2 regions of the Streptomyces sp. NPDC059142 genome follow, and region 1 is predicted to be linked to the other one. Evidence: riboswitches for the same ligand, from Rfam matches in the RefSeq annotation. Region 1 holds a riboswitch; the other holds the start of a gene.
The links. Region 1 has a riboswitch for cobalamin ahead of ACFXPK_RS26230 (CbtB-domain containing protein). Riboswitches for the same ligand answer to the same signal wherever they lie in the genome.
Positions count from the first base shown of each region.

Region 2: linked by a shared signal. The riboswitch ahead of ACFXPK_RS17070 (cobalamin biosynthesis protein) and the one ahead of ACFXPK_RS26230 (CbtB-domain containing protein) in region 1 are both predicted to bind cobalamin.

Region 1 covers NZ_JBHZDA010000090.1:17,042-25,172, reverse strand. Annotated here, with positions in the region: gene ACFXPK_RS26260 (RtcB family protein) at 1-536, shown strand, start outside; gene ACFXPK_RS26255 (SDR family NAD(P)-dependent oxidoreductase) at 543-1,316, opposite strand; gene ACFXPK_RS26250 (hypothetical protein) at 1,504-1,998, shown strand; gene ACFXPK_RS26245 (Mut7-C RNAse domain-containing protein) at 2,015-2,749, opposite strand; gene ACFXPK_RS26240 (GlsB/YeaQ/YmgE family stress response membrane protein) at 3,013-3,276, shown strand; gene ACFXPK_RS26235 (histidine phosphatase family protein) at 3,280-4,011, opposite strand; cobalamin riboswitch at 4,034-4,189, shown strand; gene ACFXPK_RS26230 (CbtB-domain containing protein) at 4,227-4,466, shown strand; gene ACFXPK_RS26225 (CbtA family protein) at 4,511-5,335, shown strand; gene ACFXPK_RS26220 (NAD(P)-dependent oxidoreductase) at 5,325-5,960, opposite strand; gene ACFXPK_RS26215 (TetR/AcrR family transcriptional regulator) at 6,157-6,876, shown strand; gene cbiE (precorrin-6y C5,15-methyltransferase (decarboxylating) subunit CbiE) at 6,918-8,131, shown strand, end outside.
Region 2 covers NZ_JBHZDA010000041.1:11,624-19,754, forward strand. Annotated here, with positions in the region: gene ACFXPK_RS17050 (cobyrinate a,c-diamide synthase) at 1-566, opposite strand, end outside; gene cobO (cob(I)yrinic acid a,c-diamide adenosyltransferase) at 560-1,159, opposite strand; gene ACFXPK_RS17060 (putative cobaltochelatase) at 1,159-3,261, opposite strand; gene ACFXPK_RS17065 (cobyric acid synthase) at 3,362-4,957, opposite strand; gene ACFXPK_RS17070 (cobalamin biosynthesis protein) at 4,954-5,961, opposite strand; cobalamin riboswitch at 5,998-6,117, opposite strand; gene ACFXPK_RS17075 (hypothetical protein) at 6,238-6,501, opposite strand; gene ACFXPK_RS17080 (anion permease) at 6,514-7,785, opposite strand; gene ACFXPK_RS17085 (class II aldolase/adducin family protein) at 7,926-8,131, shown strand, end outside.

The DNA of each region.
Region 1 (8,131 bases):
CGCAGATGGCGGCCTACCGGAACGATCTCTTCTGGGCGCAGGAGTACGCGAAGTACAACCGCGCGATCATGATGGGGCTCTTCCAGGACGTGGTCCGCAAGGAGTTCAAGAAGGCCCGGGTGACCTTCGACCCGGTGATCTCCTGCCACCACAACTACGTGGCGGAGGAGCGGTACGAGGGCATGGACCTGCTGGTCACCCGCAAGGGCGCGATCCGGGCGGGAAGCGGGGACTTCGGGATCATCCCGGGGTCGATGGGCACGGGCTCGTACATCGTGAAGGGGCTGGGGAACGAGGCGTCGTTCAACTCCGCCTCGCACGGGGCGGGCCGCCGGATGAGCCGTAACGCGGCCAAGCGGCGCTTCTCGACCCAGGACCTGGAGGAGCAGACCCGGGGCGTGGAATGCCGTAAGGACTCCGGGGTCGTGGACGAGATCCCGGCCGCGTACAAGCCCATCGAGCAGGTCATCGATCAGCAGCGGGACCTCGTGGAGGTCGTGGCGAAGCTGAAGCAGGTGGTGTGCGTGAAGGGCTGAGCGGGCTCACCGCTCGCGGTGGACCTTCGTGTTGGACGCCTGGGCGCGCGGGCGCAGGAGCAGGAGGTCGACGTTGACGTGGCTCGGGCGGGTGATCGCCCAGGTGATCGTGTCGGCCACGTCGTCGGCGGTGAGGGGTTCCGCGACGCCTTCGTAGACCTTGGCCGCCTTCGCCTCGTCGCCGCGGAAGCGGGTGGTGGCGAACTCCTCGGTCCTGACCATGCCGGGGGCGATCTCGATCACGCGGACCGGGGTGCCGACGATCTCCAGGCGGAGGGTCTCGGCGAGGACGTGGGCGCCGTGCTTGGCGGCGACGTAGCCCGCGCCGCCCTCGTACGTGCCGTGGCCGGCCGTGGAGGAGAGGACGACGACCGTGCCGTCGCCGCTCGCGGTGAGCGCGGGGAGCAGGGCCTGGGTGACGTGGAGGGTGCCGATGACGTTCGTCTCGTACATCTGCCGCCAGTCCGCCGGGTCGCCGGTGGCGACGGGGTCGGCGCCGAGTGCGCCGCCCGCGTTGTTGACCAGGACGTTCACGGAGGGGAAGCGGTCCAGCTCGGCGGCGAAGGCGTCGACGGCGGCGCGGTCGGTGACGTCGAGCGCGTACGCGGTGGCCCGGTGGCCCGCGGCGGTGAGTTCCGCGGCGAGGGCCTCGATGCGGTCCTTGCGGCGGGCCGTGAGGACGACGTGGTGGCCCGCGGCGGCGAGGTGCCGGGCGGTGGCGGCGCCGATGCCGCTGCTCGCTCCGGTGATGACGGCGGTGGGGGTCCCCGTGGCGCTCATGACGTAACTCCTCGCGCGTGTGATCGACTCCGGCCAGGATAGGCGGGGCGCGGCCGGAGGGGGCGGGGACCCGGAGGACGGCGCAGCGGAGCGCGCGGGGGCGGGCGGGCTGCCATGCGGGTGATGTGGGGCGTGCCGGGCGGGCGCCTGGCCCGGATGACAGTGTGATGATCACTATCTTCCGCTCATGGGTGTCCTGCGGAAAGTGGTGCTGGTACTGGTCTCGGCCGCCACGGCGGTGGTCATGGGCGCGGCTCCGGGTGCCGGAGCGAGCGCGCCGGGGCGGAGCGGGGAGGCCCCCGAGGCCGATCTCGCCCATCACGGGCATGTGTCGCTGTCGGGCGGACGTCTCACGGTTCTGCTCGGCTCCGAGAACCACGGGCCGTCCGGGCTGGCCGGCGCGACCGTACGGCTCGACTTCTCGGCCGCGGTGACCGAGGGCGGGCCGCTGCCGCCGGCCTGTCTGTGGGGCGGCGACCGTACGGTCCTGTGCCGTACGGGGCGGCTCCGGCCGGTCGGGCGGAGCGAGGAGCTGACGCTCGACCTGCGGACGGCGGGCACGCCGGACGAGATCGTCGTACGGGTCGACACCGCGTGGAACGGCGGCGCGGACGACCCCAACCCCGAGAACCACCGGCACCGCGTCCTGGCGCCGGACACCGGGGACCGGTACGTCTTCTGACCCGGCCGGACCGCCGTTACGCCGCCGCGCCGCCGAACTCGCGTACCGCGTCGTCGACGATCGCCGCCAGGCGGGCGTGGTGGGCGCCGCGCCAGTAGACCCGTCCGCAGGCCGCGCAGCGGGCGAAGACGTCGTAGCCGCGCTGGGTGCCGTGCTGGAGCTGTTCCTGGACGGACTCCTTGTCCGCCGGGCCCAGGGCGCCGTTGCAGGCGGTGCAGCGGGTCCAGGGGGCGAGGACGGGGGCGAAGCGCTGGAGGACGTCCCTGAGCTGGTCGTCCGGGCGGTCGCTGTAGATGTACGCGCCGGCCCAGATCTCGCGGCGGCGCAGCAGTCCGCGGTCGCGGGAGAGCAGCACCCGGCGTTCGGCGGCGGAGAGCGCGGCCAGGGCCGGGTCGCCCAGGTCCTCGCTCTCGTACGCCGCGTCGACGCCCAGCAGCCGCAGGCGGCGCGCGAGGGTGCCGAGATGGACGTCGAGGAGGAAGCGCAGGGGCGCGCCGGGCACGGTCTGCGGGCGGGGCACGGAGCGTACTTCCACGGATTCGCCCGCGGCCGGGATGTGGGAGAAGGGCACCTCGCGGCCGTCGACCAGGAGCGGCCCCGCCTCGGTGAGCGGGACGCCGAGGGATTCGACGGCGTGGCCGAGGGTGGACGAGCCGTCGGTGCGCAGGGCGGTGCGTCCTTCGCGTCGCTCGGCCGGGACGAAGAGGCGCAGTTCGGGGGCGAAGGCGATGTGGATCTCCGGTCCGTTCACGCTGTCAGGATGTCACCGCGCGGCCGGGCGGGCCAGGGATTTCCGGGGGCGGGCGGGGGAGTACGCCGTGGGCGGGGCCCCGACCGTCGCGGTGAGGGCGCGGACGAGGTGGGCCTGGGCGCCGCTGCGGTAAGTCCCCCTGGGATGTGGGGACTTGGGGGCGCGGGGGCCGGTGCGGCGGTGGTGAGGATTCGGCGGCTCCAGGGCGGGCACACGTTCCGCTAGCACCACTTTCGACAGTAAGTGGGCGAAGAGGAGGGGACATGGAGATTTCCGGCATTTTCGTTGCCATCGTCGTCGGCATCGTCATCGGTGTGCTCGGACGGCTCGTGGTGCCCGGGCGCCAGCGCATCGGGGTGCTGTGGACCATCGGCGTCGGTATCGTCGCGGCGCTCGTCGGTACGTTCATCGCGGCGGCGTTCGGCGTCGCGGACACCAAGGGCTTCGACTGGATCGAGCTGATCATCCAGGTCGGTCTGGCGGCCGTGGGTGTGGCCGCCCTGGACCGCGCCAAGGGCCGCGGCTGATTCTCAGTTCTCCTCCCCGGCGCCCCCGTCGGCGAGCGGACGGCCGCTGAGCAGGTTCCAGCGGCCGTTCCGGCCGGTGAGTTCGATGGCGGTGAGCGGCCGTACGTCGAGCCGCCAGAACGTCGCCGCGGCCGTGCCGAGCGCGTGGACGGTGGCGGCGCGGACGATGTCCGGCTCGGCCACGGCGACCACGCGGGGGGTGTCCTGGCCGAGTGTGTCGAGCCACCGGCCGACGCGGGCCTGGAGCGCGAGCAGGGTCTCACCGCCGTGCGGCGCGGCGGCGGGGTCGGTGAGCCAGGCGTTCACCTCCCGCGGTTCCGCGGCGGCGACCTCGTCGAGGGTCCTGCCCCGCCAGCGGCCCATCGCCCAGGGCGCGAGGTCCGGCAGTGGCCGGGCGTCCAGGCCGAGCAGACGGGCGGTGGCACGGCAGCGGGGCGTGGGCGAGACGTACAGGGCGGCGGTACGGGCGGTGCGGAGGAAGTCCTCCCGTACGGCCTCGGTCTGGCGCACCCCGGCGGCGTCCACGGCGCCGTCGTCCTGCGCGGCGCACCTGCCGCCGGCCGTCGCGGCGCCGTTCCCCGCGGCGTCCACGGCCCCGCTCTCCACGGCCCCGCTCTCCACGGCCCCGCTCCCCGGCGCCTCGGGGGCCCGGCCCTCCGGCGGTTCCTCGCCGAAGCGGGCCGCGCGCAGGGCCGGTCCGATGGCGGGTGAGACGAGCAGCACGCGGATCGTCATGACAAGGGCCCCCTTGGCCCGTCTGCCGGTTCGCGGTACCTTCACGTCGATATCCACGACGGCGAGACGGAAGTCCGGTGAGATTCCGGCACGGTCGCGCCACTGTATGCCGGGACCGGCCGCGTGCCATGCGGCGGGGGCCCGGTGAGTCAGACCCGAAGGCCGTCGTTCGAGCTCCATGCAACGGGACGCGAGTTCCCCAAGGAGGATTTGTCATGGCGTCGTCCATAGCGTCTACGACCGGGGCCGTCGCGCCCACCTCGTCCACCGCCGCCGTACCGGCTCCGCTGCCGCTGCGCGCCGTTCTGCCGTGGGCGGTCTTCGTCGGCACCCTGATGCTGGTGCTGCTCTACTTCGTCGGCGCCGAACAGGGCGCGACGTCGGTGATCTCCGGCGCCGGAGTGCACGAGTGGGTGCACGACGGCCGTCATCTGCTCGGCTTCCCCTGCCACTGACCTGACGGCTTTCACGGAGCACGAGAGTACGGAGATATACGCGCATGCATGCCTCCACCGTCAGAATCCTCCTGGTCCGCGGCATGGTCGCGGGCGTGCTGGCCGGGCTTCTCGCCTTCGCGCTGGCCTACTTCGCGGGTGAGCCGTCCGTACGGGACTCCATCGCGCAGGAGGAGAGCAGGTCGGCCCCGGCGCATCAGCACGGCGCTGCGGGAGACTCCGCCGCGCCCGAGGAGGAGGAAGAGGAGGAACTGGTCAGCCGGCCCGTCCAGTCGACGTTCGGGCTCGCCACCGGCGTCCTGGTGTACGGAGTGGCCCTGGGCGGTATCGCCTCGCTGGTCTTCGCCGTGAGCCTGGGCAGGATCGGCCGGTTCGGGCCACGGGCGACCGCCGCGCTGGTCGCGGGCGCCGCCTTCACCACCGTCTATCTGGTGCCGTTCCTGAAGTATCCGGCGGCGCCGCCCGCCGTCGGCAACCCCGACACCATCGGCAGACGCACCACGCTCTTCTTCCTGATGATCCTGCTCAGCGTGTTGCTGGCGGTCGTCGCCGTCATCGCGGGCCGACGGCTGGCGCCACGGCTCGGGAACTGGAACGCGTCGCTCGTCGCCGGTGGCGGTTACGTGGCCGTGGTGGCCCTCGCCTGTCTGGTGCTGCCCGCCAACTCCGACGCCGTGCCCGCGTCCTTCCCCGCCGCGCTGCTCTGGGAGTTCAGGCTCGCGTCGCTGGGTGTGCAGGCTCTGCTGTGGACGGCCTTCGGGCTGATCTTCGGCGCGCTGGCCGAGCGGGCGCTCCGGCCGGGGGTGGATTCCGCCGCATCCGGTGCCGTGCCGGCCGCCGCCGGGGCCGTGGGGGAGGTCACTCGCTGACGCCCACCACGTGGCACACCGTCTGCGGCGCCGCCATGAAGTCGAGCATGGCGCGGGCGACATCGGCGCGGGCGATGCGGTTGCCGGGCGGGCCCGCGTCGATCGCGTGCCGGTAGACGCCCCGGCCCGTGCTGTTCGTCAGCCGGGGCGGCCGTACCGACGTCCAGTCGAGTTCGCTGTCGGCCAGGGTCCGTTCCATCAGCTCCAGGTCGGTGTACATCTCCCTGAGGAGCACCCACATCATGGGCGTGATCACCCGGTGTGCGAGCCGGGTCCGCGCCACTCCCGTACGGTTCAGCGGCGCCGCGCTCACCACGACGAGGCGCCGCACCCCGGCCGCCGACATCGCCGCGACCGTCGCCCGCGCCGAGGTGTACGCGGGCCTGACCGGGTCGTGGCGGGCGGTGGGGCCCACGCCCGAGAGGACCGTGTCGACGCCTTCGACGACCTCCCCCACCGAGCCCGCGTCGAGGGCGTCCGTGCGCAGGACCGTGAGCTTGTCGCCCGTCAGATCCATCCGGGCCGGGTCCCGCACCCCTGCTTTCACCCTGTGGCCGTCCGCCAGGGCGTGGACGACGATCTGCCGTCCCACGCCGCCGGTGGCGCCGAGCACCGCGAGATTCATTGGCCTCTCCCTTCCTCGTGTCCTTGTGTCCTCGTGTTCTCGTGTTTTCGTGGTCTTCTTCGGTTCCGTTCTCGGTCCGTCTTCGCCCGTCTTCGGCGTTCGTCCGCTTTCGGGCTTCTTGTGACGTGAGTGGACACTTACCCCGGTAAGTGAACGCTCACTCACAGGATGAAATGAAATCAGTACGATCCGTGCCATGGATGAAGAAGCCGCTTCCCCGCCGCCCCTGACCGGTGGCGCCCTGACCCGCTCGCGGATCCTCGACGCGGCGGCGCACCTGATGAGCAGCGTCGGACTGACCCGTACGACGACCAAGCAGATCGCGCGCGAGGCGGGCTGCTCCGAGGCGGCGCTCTACAAGCACTTCCACGACCAGCAGGACATCTTCGTCCGCGTACTGCACGAGCGCGTCCCGCGCTTCACGGACGCGCTGGCCCGGCTGCCCGGGCGCGTCGGCGAGGGGGAGGTGGCCGGGCACCTGGAGGAGGTGGCCCGGGTGGCGGTCCTCTTCTACCGGCGTTCGTTCCCGATGGCCGCGTCGCTCTTCGCCAGCCCCGGACTGCTCGCGGCCCACCGCGCCAGGCTCGATCTCACCGACGCGGGCCCGCAGGAGGCGACCCACTGCCTGGCCGGCTATCTGCGCGCGGAACAGGAACGCGGCCGGGTGTCGGCGGGCATCGACCCCGACGCCGCGGCGATGCTCCTGATCGGCGCGTGCTTCCACCGCGCGTTCCTCGACCTGTTCTTCGCGCCGGACCCCCCGGAGGGCGTGGTGCGCCCCGCGGACGAGGCGGACTTCGCGCGGGAGACGGTACGGGCGCTGCTCGCGGGCATCGAGCCGCGGCAGGCGCCGAGCCGCACGCCGGGGGCGGGCGCCGGGGCACCCGTCGCGGGGCTGCGGGCGGGCGGACAGTAGAGTGCGGGGTCGGTCTTCTCCCAGTTCAGAGGTGTACGGCAGTGAGTGTCCCGCCCCCTGATTCCGCCTCGCGCACACCGGTGACCGTGGTCGGGATCGGCGCCGACGGCTGGGCCGGGCTCTCCGGCGCCGCGCGGGAGGCGCTGCGCGCCGCGGACGTGGTGATCGGCGGGGACCGGCAGCTCGGACTGCTGCCCCGGGACGGGTGCCCGGGCGAGCGGGTGGCGTGGCCCTCGCCGCTGCGCCCCGCCGTGCCCGGACTGCTCGCCGCGCACGCCGGCCGCCGGATCGCGGTGCTGGCCAGCGGGGATCCGATGTTCTACGGGATCGGGCGGGCGCTCGGCGAGGTCGTCGGCGCCGCCGCGCTGCGGGTGGTGCCGCATCCCTCGTCCGTCGGGTACGCCTGCGCCCGGCTCGGCTGGCCGGTGGAGGACACGGAGGTCGTGACCGCCGTGGGGCGCCCGGTCGACCGGCTCGCCGCCGCGCTGTACGACGGCCGCCGGGTGCTGGTGCTCAGCGCGGGCGCCGCGACCCCCGCCGAGGTGGCGGCGCTGCTCCGCGCGCGCGGCTACGGGCCGAGCGGGATGCACGTACTCGAACAGCTCGGCTCGGACCGGGAGTGCCATCTCACCGGGACCGCCGACACGTGGGACGCGCCCGCCGGTGACCCGCTCAACGTCGTGGCCGTCGAGTGCCGCCGCGCACCCGGCGCGCCGCACCTGGGCGCCGTACCCGGGCTGCCGGACACCGCGTACGAGCACGACGGCCAGCTCACCAAGCGCCATGTGCGCGCCGCCACGCTGGGCGCGCTGGCCCCCGCGCCGGGGGAGCTGCTGTGGGACGTCGGCGGCGGCTCCGGTTCGATCGCGGTCGAGTGGCTGCGTACGCATCCGTCCTGCCGGGCGGTGTCGGTGGAACGCGATCCGGCGCGCGCCGAGCGCATCGGCCGTAACGCGCGGGCGCTCGGGGTCCCCGGGCTGCGCGTCACCGTCGGCGCGGCGCCCGCGGCGCTGGCCGGACTGCCGGTGCCCGACGCGGTGTTCATCGGCGGCGGGCTGACCGCGCCGGGGCTGCTCGACGCCTGCTGGGACGCGCTGCCCGTGGGCGGTCGGCTGGTCGCGAACACGGTGACGCTGGAGTCCGAGGCGGTGCTGGCCGACCGGTACCGGCGGTTCGGCGGGGAGCTGGTGCGGCTGGCGGTCGCGCACGCGGCGCCGGTCGGCGGCTTCACGGGGTGGCGGCAGGCGATGCCGGT
Region 2 (8,131 bases), on a different contig from region 1:
TCGCGCAGCAGCCGCTCGTGCCGGTCCGTGGCGACCTTGTTGAGGATCACCCCGCCGATCCGCACCTCCGGGTCCCAGGACGCGAAGCCGTGCACCAGCGCCGCCACGGAACGCGACTGCGACGACGCGTCCACGACCAGCACCACCGGCGCCCGCAGCAGCTTCGACACCTGGGCCGTGGAGGCCAGTTCGCCCTGGTCCGAGGCGCCGTCGTACAGCCCCATCACGCCCTCGACGACCGCCAGGTCGCACCCCGCGGCGCCGTACGCGAACAGCGGCCCGATCAGCCCCGGGCCGCACATGTACGCGTCGAGGTTGCGGCCGGGACGCGCACGGCCGCCGGAGGAGCCCGCTGAGCCCGAGCCCCCCGAGCCCCCCGAGAACCCCGTGGACCCCGTCGACACGGCCAGGGTGTGGTAGCCGGGGTCGATGTAGTCCGGGCCGACCTTGTGCGGGGAGACGGCGAGACCGCGCTCCGAGAACGCCGCCATCAGGCCCGTCGCGACCGTCGTCTTCCCGCTTCCGGAGGACGGCGCGGCGATGACCAGACGCGGGACGTTCACCACTCGATGCCCCTCTGCCCCTTCTGCCCCGCGTCCATCGGGTGCTTGACCTTCGTCATCTCGGTGACCAGGTCGGCGAAGTCCATCAGCTCCTGGGGCGCGTTGCGGCCGGTGATGACCACGTGCTGGGTGCCGGGCCGGTTCCGCAGCACCTCGATCACCTCGTCGGTCGACACCCACCCCCAGTGCAGCGGGTACGCGAACTCGTCCAGCACGTACAGCTTGTGCGTCTCGGCCGCCAGATCGCGCTTGACCTGCTCCCAGCCCTCCCGCGCCGCCTCCTCGTTGGAGAACTGCGCGTCGCGCTGCACCCAGGACCAGCCCTCGCCCATCTTGTGCCAGGAGACCGAGCCGCCCTCGCCGCTCGCCCCGAGCACCTTGAGCGCCTGCTCCTCGCCGACCTTCCACTTCGCGGACTTCACGAACTGGAAGACCCCGATCGGCCACCCCTGCGTCCACGCGCGCAGCGCGAGCCCGAACGCCGCCGTCGACTTGCCCTTGCCGGTGCCCGTGTGGACGAGCACCAGCGGGCGGTTGCGGCGCTGGCGGGTGGTGAGACCGTCGTCCGGTACGTTCTCCGGCTGTCCCTGCGGCATTACGCGGCCCTCCTGGGGTCCCCGGTGACGTAACCCTCGCGGGGTCCGTCACTCCTCTGCTGTACGTCCCTGACCAGCCCGGCGATGCTGTCGGCCCGCAACTCGTCCAGGGTGATCGCCGTGCCCGCCAGCTCACCGGCGAGCGAGCCGGCCAGCCCGAGCCGTACCGGACCCGCCTCGCAGTCCACGACCACCGACGCCGTCCCGTCCGCCGCGTGCAGCCGCGCCGCGCGCGCCGCCAGCGCCACCGGGTCCTGGCCGCCCGTCGCCCGCCCGTCCGTCACCACCAGCAGCAGCGGACGCCGCGCGGGGTCCCGCATCCGCTCCACCCGCAGCACGTCGTGCGCCTTCAGCAGCCCGGCCGCCAGCGGGGTCCGCCCGCCCGTCGGCAGCGACTCCAGCCGGGCCGCCGCCGCGTCCACCGAGGACGTCGGGGGCAGCGCCAGCTCCGCGTCCTTCCCCCGGAAGGTGATCAGACCGACCTTGTCGCGCCGCTGGTACGCGTCGAGCAGCAGCGACAGCACCGCGCCCTTCACGGCGCTCATCCGCCGCCGCGCCGCCATCGAACCGGAGGCGTCGACCACGAAGAGCACCAGATTGCCCTCGCGCCCCTCCTTGGTCGCCTGCCGCAGATCGTCCCCGCGCACCAGCAGACCGGGCCCGCTGCGCCCGCGCGCCCGCTGGTGCGGCGCCGCCGCCTGTACGGTCGCGGCGAGATGCAGCTTGGTCAGCGTGCCCCTGGGCCGCCGCGAACCGGTCGTCCTGCCCCGCTCGGTACGGGCCCGGGAGCGGCGCCCCGCCGCACCCTCGCCCAGCCCCGGCACGCTCAGCACCTTCGTGCGGAACGGCTCGGCGGACCGTACGGGGGACTGCTCACCGGCCCCGGCGCGCGGCTGCCCGCCCGCGGGCTCGGGCGGTGCCTCCTGCGGGGCGTCCGACTCCTGGGGCGCGGGCGTGTCGTCGTGCGCGGGAGCGTCCTGCGCGGGCGTGTCGGGTGTCTCCGGGCCGCCCTGCGGCGGCTGTCCGCCCCCGCCGCCCGGCCCGTCGGGGTCGTCGGGGCCCTCGGGCCCGTCGGGATCCGGGTCCTCGTCGCCCCGGAACTCCTCCAGCGTGTCGTCGAGCTTCTCCTCGTCGAGCCCCGGCGCGTCGAAGGGGTTACGGCGCCTGCGGTGCGGCAGCGCCAGCAGCGCCGCCTGCCGCACGTCGTCGGCGGTGACGTCCGTACGGCCCGCCCACGCCGCCAGCGCCGTCGCCGTCCGCGCCATCACGATGTCCGCGCGCATTCCGTCCACCTCGAACGCGGCGCAGGTCGCGGCTATCTGGCGCAGCGCCGTGTCCCCGAGGCACACGGTCGGCAGCAGCGCGCGCGCCGCGGCGATCCGCTCGCGCAGCGCGGTCTCCTCGCCGGCCCAGCGCGCCGCGAACCCGGCCGGGTCGTCGTCGTACGCGAGCCGCCGCCGCACCACCTCCACCCGCTGATCGGGCTCGCGCGACGCCGCGACCTCGACGGTCAGCCCGAAGCGGTCCAGCAACTGAGGCCGCAGCTCGCCCTCCTCCGGGTTCATCGTCCCGACGAGCAGGAAGCGCGCGGCGTGCCGTACGGAGACGCCCTCGCGCTCGACGTACGAGGCGCCCATGGCCGCCGCGTCCAGCAGCAGGTCCACGAGGTGGTCGTGGAGCAGGTTGACCTCGTCCACGTACAGCACCCCGCGGTGCGCGTCCGCGAGCAGCCCCGGCTCGAACGCCTTCACGCCCTCCGACAGGGCCCGCTCGATGTCCAGCGCCCCCACGAGCCGGTCCTCCGACGCGCCCACCGGCAGCTCGACCATCCGCGCGGCGCGCGCCGCGCCGGACGTGTCCCCGTGCGGCCCGTCCGGGCACCGCGGATCCGGCGCCGCCGGGTCGCAGCTGAACCGGCACCCCGTCACCACCGGCACCTCGGGCAGCAGGGCGGCCAGCGCCCGTACCGCCGTCGACTTCGCCGTGCCCTTCTCACCCCGTACGAGAACGCCGCCGACCGCCGGACTGACCGCGTTCAGCAGCAGGCCGAGCCGCAGATCGTCCATCCCCACCACGGCGGTGAACGGAAAGGGGGTGCTCATAGGCTGATCGCTCCTTCGAATGACTCATCGGTGACCGGACGGCGTCCCACGGTGTTCGGTCCCACGGTGTTCGGACCCACCGTGTTCGGACCCACCGTGCTCACGGGGCTCCCGGAGGGATGAACGGCAGTCCGGCCGGGGCGCCCTCCTCGATCAGGCGCAGCAGCGCGGCCGTGTCCGCGTGCTCCTCGACGAGGTCGGCGAGGAGTTCGAGCTGTTCCTCGCGCAGCGCGCCGAAGCCGGTGTCCGGCGCGGGGACGAACCGCCGGCCCGCCGTCCGCGCCACCTCCGCCAGGAACCGCCGCCGGAAGGCGTCGCTCTCCAGCGCCCCGTGCCAGTGCGTGCCCTGGACGGCGCCGACCCGGCAGCCGTCCAGCGCCCGCCCCGCCGGGTCCGTGACAAAGGCGTCCCCGCCGCGCACGTCCGCGACGCCGTGGTGGATCTCGTACCCCTCGACCGGCTCGCCGAGGGCCACTCCCGAAGGCCGCGCGAGGGTCTTCTCCCGCGCGAACCTGACCCGTACGGGCAGCAGTCCGAGCCCGGCCACCTCACCCGCCCGGGACTCCACCTCGTCGTGGATCCGCTCGCCGAGGATCTGGTAGCCGCCGCAGATCCCCAGCACGGGGCGGCCCTCGGCGGCCCGCAGGGCCAGCGCGTCGGCCAGGCCCCGCTCCCGCAGCCACGCCAGCGCCCGCACCGTGCCGCGCGTGCCCGGCACGATCACCAGGTCCGCGTCGACCAGCTCCTCGGGCCGGTCCACGAACCGCACCAGGACCCCGGGTTCGGCCGCCAGCGCGTCCACATCGGTGAAGTTCGACATCAGCGGTACGGCGCAGACCGCGACCCGCAGCACGTCCGCGCCGTACGGGGGAGCCACCACCGACTCGCGGGCGCCACCGCGCAGCGAGATCCGCAGCCCGTCCTCCTCGTCGATGCCCAGACCGTGCCGGAAGGGCAGCACCCCGAGCGTCGCCCGCCCGGTCAGCCCGCGCAGCATGTCGAGCCCCGGCTCCAGCAGCGAGACATCGCCCCGGAACTTGTTGACGAGATACCCGGCCACCAGCGCCTGGTCCTCCGGGCCGAGCAGCGCGGTCGTCCCGAAGAAGGAGGCGAAGACCCCGCCCCGGTCGATGTCCCCGACCACGACCACCGGCAGCCGCGCGGCCCGTGCGATCCCCATGTTCACGATGTCGGTACGGCGCAGATTGATCTCGGCGGGGCTGCCGGCGCCCTCGCAGATCACGGCGTCGTACGTGGACCGCAGCTCCGCCAGGCAGGCCAGTACGGGTTCGAGCAGCGCCTCCCGGCCGCCGCCGTGCAGCGTCCTCCCGGGGGCCGGCCCGCCGGGCGCTCCGAAGAATCCGCGGGCGCTCAGCTCGCCGACCGGCTTGCCCATCAGCACCACCTGGCTGCTGCGGTCGCTGCCCGGCTTCAGCAGGACGGGGTTCATCAGCGCGGTCGGCTCCACGCGCGCGGCCTGCGCCTGCATGGCCTGGGCGCGCCCGATCTCCGCGCCCTCGCGGGTCACGAACGAGTTCAGCGACATGTTCTGGCCCTTGAACGGCGCGACCTTCACCCCCCGGCGCGCCAGCCAGCGGCAGATCCCCGCCGTGACGACGCTCTTGCCCGCGTCGGAGGTCGTGCCCGCGATCAGCAGCCCTCCGCCGAGCCCCGTGCCCCCGCTGTTCCGGCTCATCCGCGCCTCCTGGTGGTGAGGGCCGCGCGCACCGCGCCGTACCCGAGACGGCCCGTGACACAGACCGCGAGAGCGAGCACGTTGACCCGGCGGGCCAGCCGCACGGCGCGCTCGATGTCCTGGACCCCGACCGGGCGTCCCGCGGCGTTCAGGACGGGGCGGTGCTCCACGCGCCCGCCGTACGCGAGCGTCCCGCCGAGCCGTACCCCCAGCGCCCCGGCGAACGACGCCTCCACCGGGCCCGCGTTGGGGCTCGGATGGCGGTGCGCGTCCTGCCGTACGGCCCGCAGCGCGCCGCGTCTGTCGGGCCCGGCGGCGACGGCCAGCGCGGCGGTGAGCCGGGCCCCCGGCCATCCCGCGACGTCGTCGAGCCGGGCCGAGGCCCAGCCGAACCGGCGGTGCCGCTCGCTCTTGTGACCCACCATCGCGTCCAGCGTGTTCACGGCCCGGAACCCGGCGAGCCCCGGCACCCCGGCGACCGCGCCCCACACCAGGGCGCCCACGACGGCGTCGGAGGTGTTCTCGGCGACGGACTCCACGACGGCGCGGGCGATCTGCGCCTCGTCCAGGGCGTACGGGTCGCGCCCGCACAGATGCGGCAGGCGCCGCCGGGCGGCTTCGAGGTCCCCGGCGGCCAGCGCGGCGCCCACGGTCCGCGCCTCACGGCCCAGCGAGGCGCCCCCGACGACGGCCCAGGTGGCGGTGGCGGTCAGCGCCACGGAGGCGGCGGGGCTGCGGCGTACCGCGGTGGCGGCCAGTGCCGCGGCCCCGGCGGCGCCTCCGGCGCAGAGCACGGTGTGCAGCGCGCCCCAGCCGCGGTGGTCGCGCCACAGCGCGCGCTCGACGGCCCCGGCGGCCCGTCCGAAGGCGGCCACCGGATGGCCCCGGCGCGGATCGCCGAAGAGCCGGTCGCCCAGCAGGCCGAGGGCGGCGCCGTACGCGAAGACCCGCTCGGCGGCAGGGGCGGCTGAGCCGCCCCGCGCGGCACAACCGCAGCCAGGCATGGCGAAGTGTCCTCACTCAGGGTCCGCGCCCCGGTTCGACGTTCGGAGTACGACGGCGAGAGTTCCTGGCTCCTGGAGGCATGCTCACAGTGACAGTGGCGGGACCGCGCCGGATTCGCACCGGCTTCCTCTGCTGCCGTCGTCAATGGCCCCGGAAGTCCACCACGCTCCGCAACACCCGTCAACTCATCCTTGACCTGCGACGGGACAGTGTGCGGAGCCCCACATCGGGCCGGTCGGCCGATGCGGGGCTCCTGGGGCGTGGTGCTCGTGGGCTCAGGCCACGATGAGGCTGATCCCGTACGCGACGGCCCCGGCGCAGAGCGCGAAGCACAGGTAGGCGCCGGCACGGGCCGCGAGCGGCGCGGGGCCGGTGGCGGGGGTGGAGGCGGCGGCCGAGGTGGAGGCCGGTCCCGGCGCGGCCGTGGAGCCGCGCTTGGCGAGGCCCACGATGCCCAGGGTGAACAGGCCCACGAGGGCGACGGTCGCCACGAGGCTGACGCCGAAGACGGAGGCGAGTGCTGCCCAGTCGATGTCCATGGGGTCGTTTCCTTACACCGTGGCGGGGCGGGCCGGTTCGGCCTGGTCCGGGGCGGTGGCCGCGGGGGCCGGGATGGTGGCCGAGAGGTCCTGGCCGGGGGCGCCCGCCGGGGGAGGCGGGGTGACGGCCGCCATGGCGGTGGTGACCACCCCGGCCGGCTCGGCGGCGGAGCCGGTGGTGGCGGGCTCGTCGGTGACGTTGGTGTGGTCGACCGGGCGGCGGCGCGAGGCGAGCCAGATCCCGGCGGAGCCGGCGACCAGCAGGATCGCGACGACGGTGATGCCCCAGGTGCCCTGGCCGGTCAGGAACTCGGCGCCGGCGGCGACCAGTCCCGCGGCCGGCAGCGTCAGCCCCCAGGCGACGAACATCCGGGTCGCGGTGGACCAGCGCACCACTCCGCCCTTGCGGCCGAGTCCCGCGCCCATCACGGCGCCGGAGCAGGACTGCGTGGTGGAGAGCGAGAAGCCCAGGTGCGAGGAGGCCAGGATGACCGTCGCGGCGCTGGTCTGGGCGGCGAAGCCCTGCTGCGGCTGGAGGTCGGTGAGGCCGGTGCCCATGGTGCGGATGATGCGCCAGCCGCCGAGGTACGTGCCGAGGGCGATCGCGACGCCCGCGGAGACGATCACCCACAGGGGCGGGTTGGAGCCGGGGGCCAGGACGCCGCCGGTGACCAGGGCGAGCGTGATGACGCCCATCGTCTTCTGCGCGTCGTTGGTGCCGTGGGCGAGGGAGACGAGCCCGGCGGAGGCGATCTGCCCGGCCCGGTACCCCTTGGCGGTGGCCTTGTCGTCCGTACCGCGACCGATCCGGTACGTCAGCTTCGTCGCCAGCAGGGCGGCGAGTCCGGCGACCACGGGAGCGGCGAGCGCGGGGATCAGGACCTTGGTGACCACGACCCCGCCGTTGACGCCGGAGGCGCCGACGGACATCAGGGTGGCGCCGATCAGGCCGCCGAAGAGCGCGTGGGAGGAGCTGGACGGGAGTCCGAGCAGCCAGGTGAAGAGGTTCCACAGGATGGCGCCGACGAGCGCCGCGAAGATCACTTCTGTTCTGATGCCCTGTTCGTTGATGAGCCCGCCGGAGATCGTCTTGGCGACCTCCACGGACAGGAACGCGCCGACGAGATTCAGGACCGCGGACATGCCCACCGCGACCTTGGGCTTCAGAGCGCCGGTCGAGATGGTCGTCGCCATCGCGTTGGCGGTGTCGTGGAAACCGTTCGTGAAATCGAACACGAGAGCTGTCACGATCACGATCGCGAGCAGCAGCGTGATGTGTTCCATTGACCCAGGACCCAGGCAATCGTTCGACGTCGGTGGCCTCGGTGAACGTAAGGAGTCAGGGTGAACGGAAGATGAACTGGGTGGGTCTACGGAGTGACCCACTCCGTGGAGATCCCGGCGGCGCCTGGCAGGATCGGCGTATGACGGATGAGCGGACCGGCGAACACGGCGAACTGACCGGCGTACCAAGCGAATCGGCGACCGGAGCGGGCGAACCGGCGACCGGACGGGACGATCTGGAACGGGCCTGGGCGGAGCTGGTCGCCACCGCCCGCAGAACGGCCTCGGAGGGGCTGGTCGTCGGCACCTCGGGCAATGTCTCGGTCCGGGTCGGCGACCTGGTCCT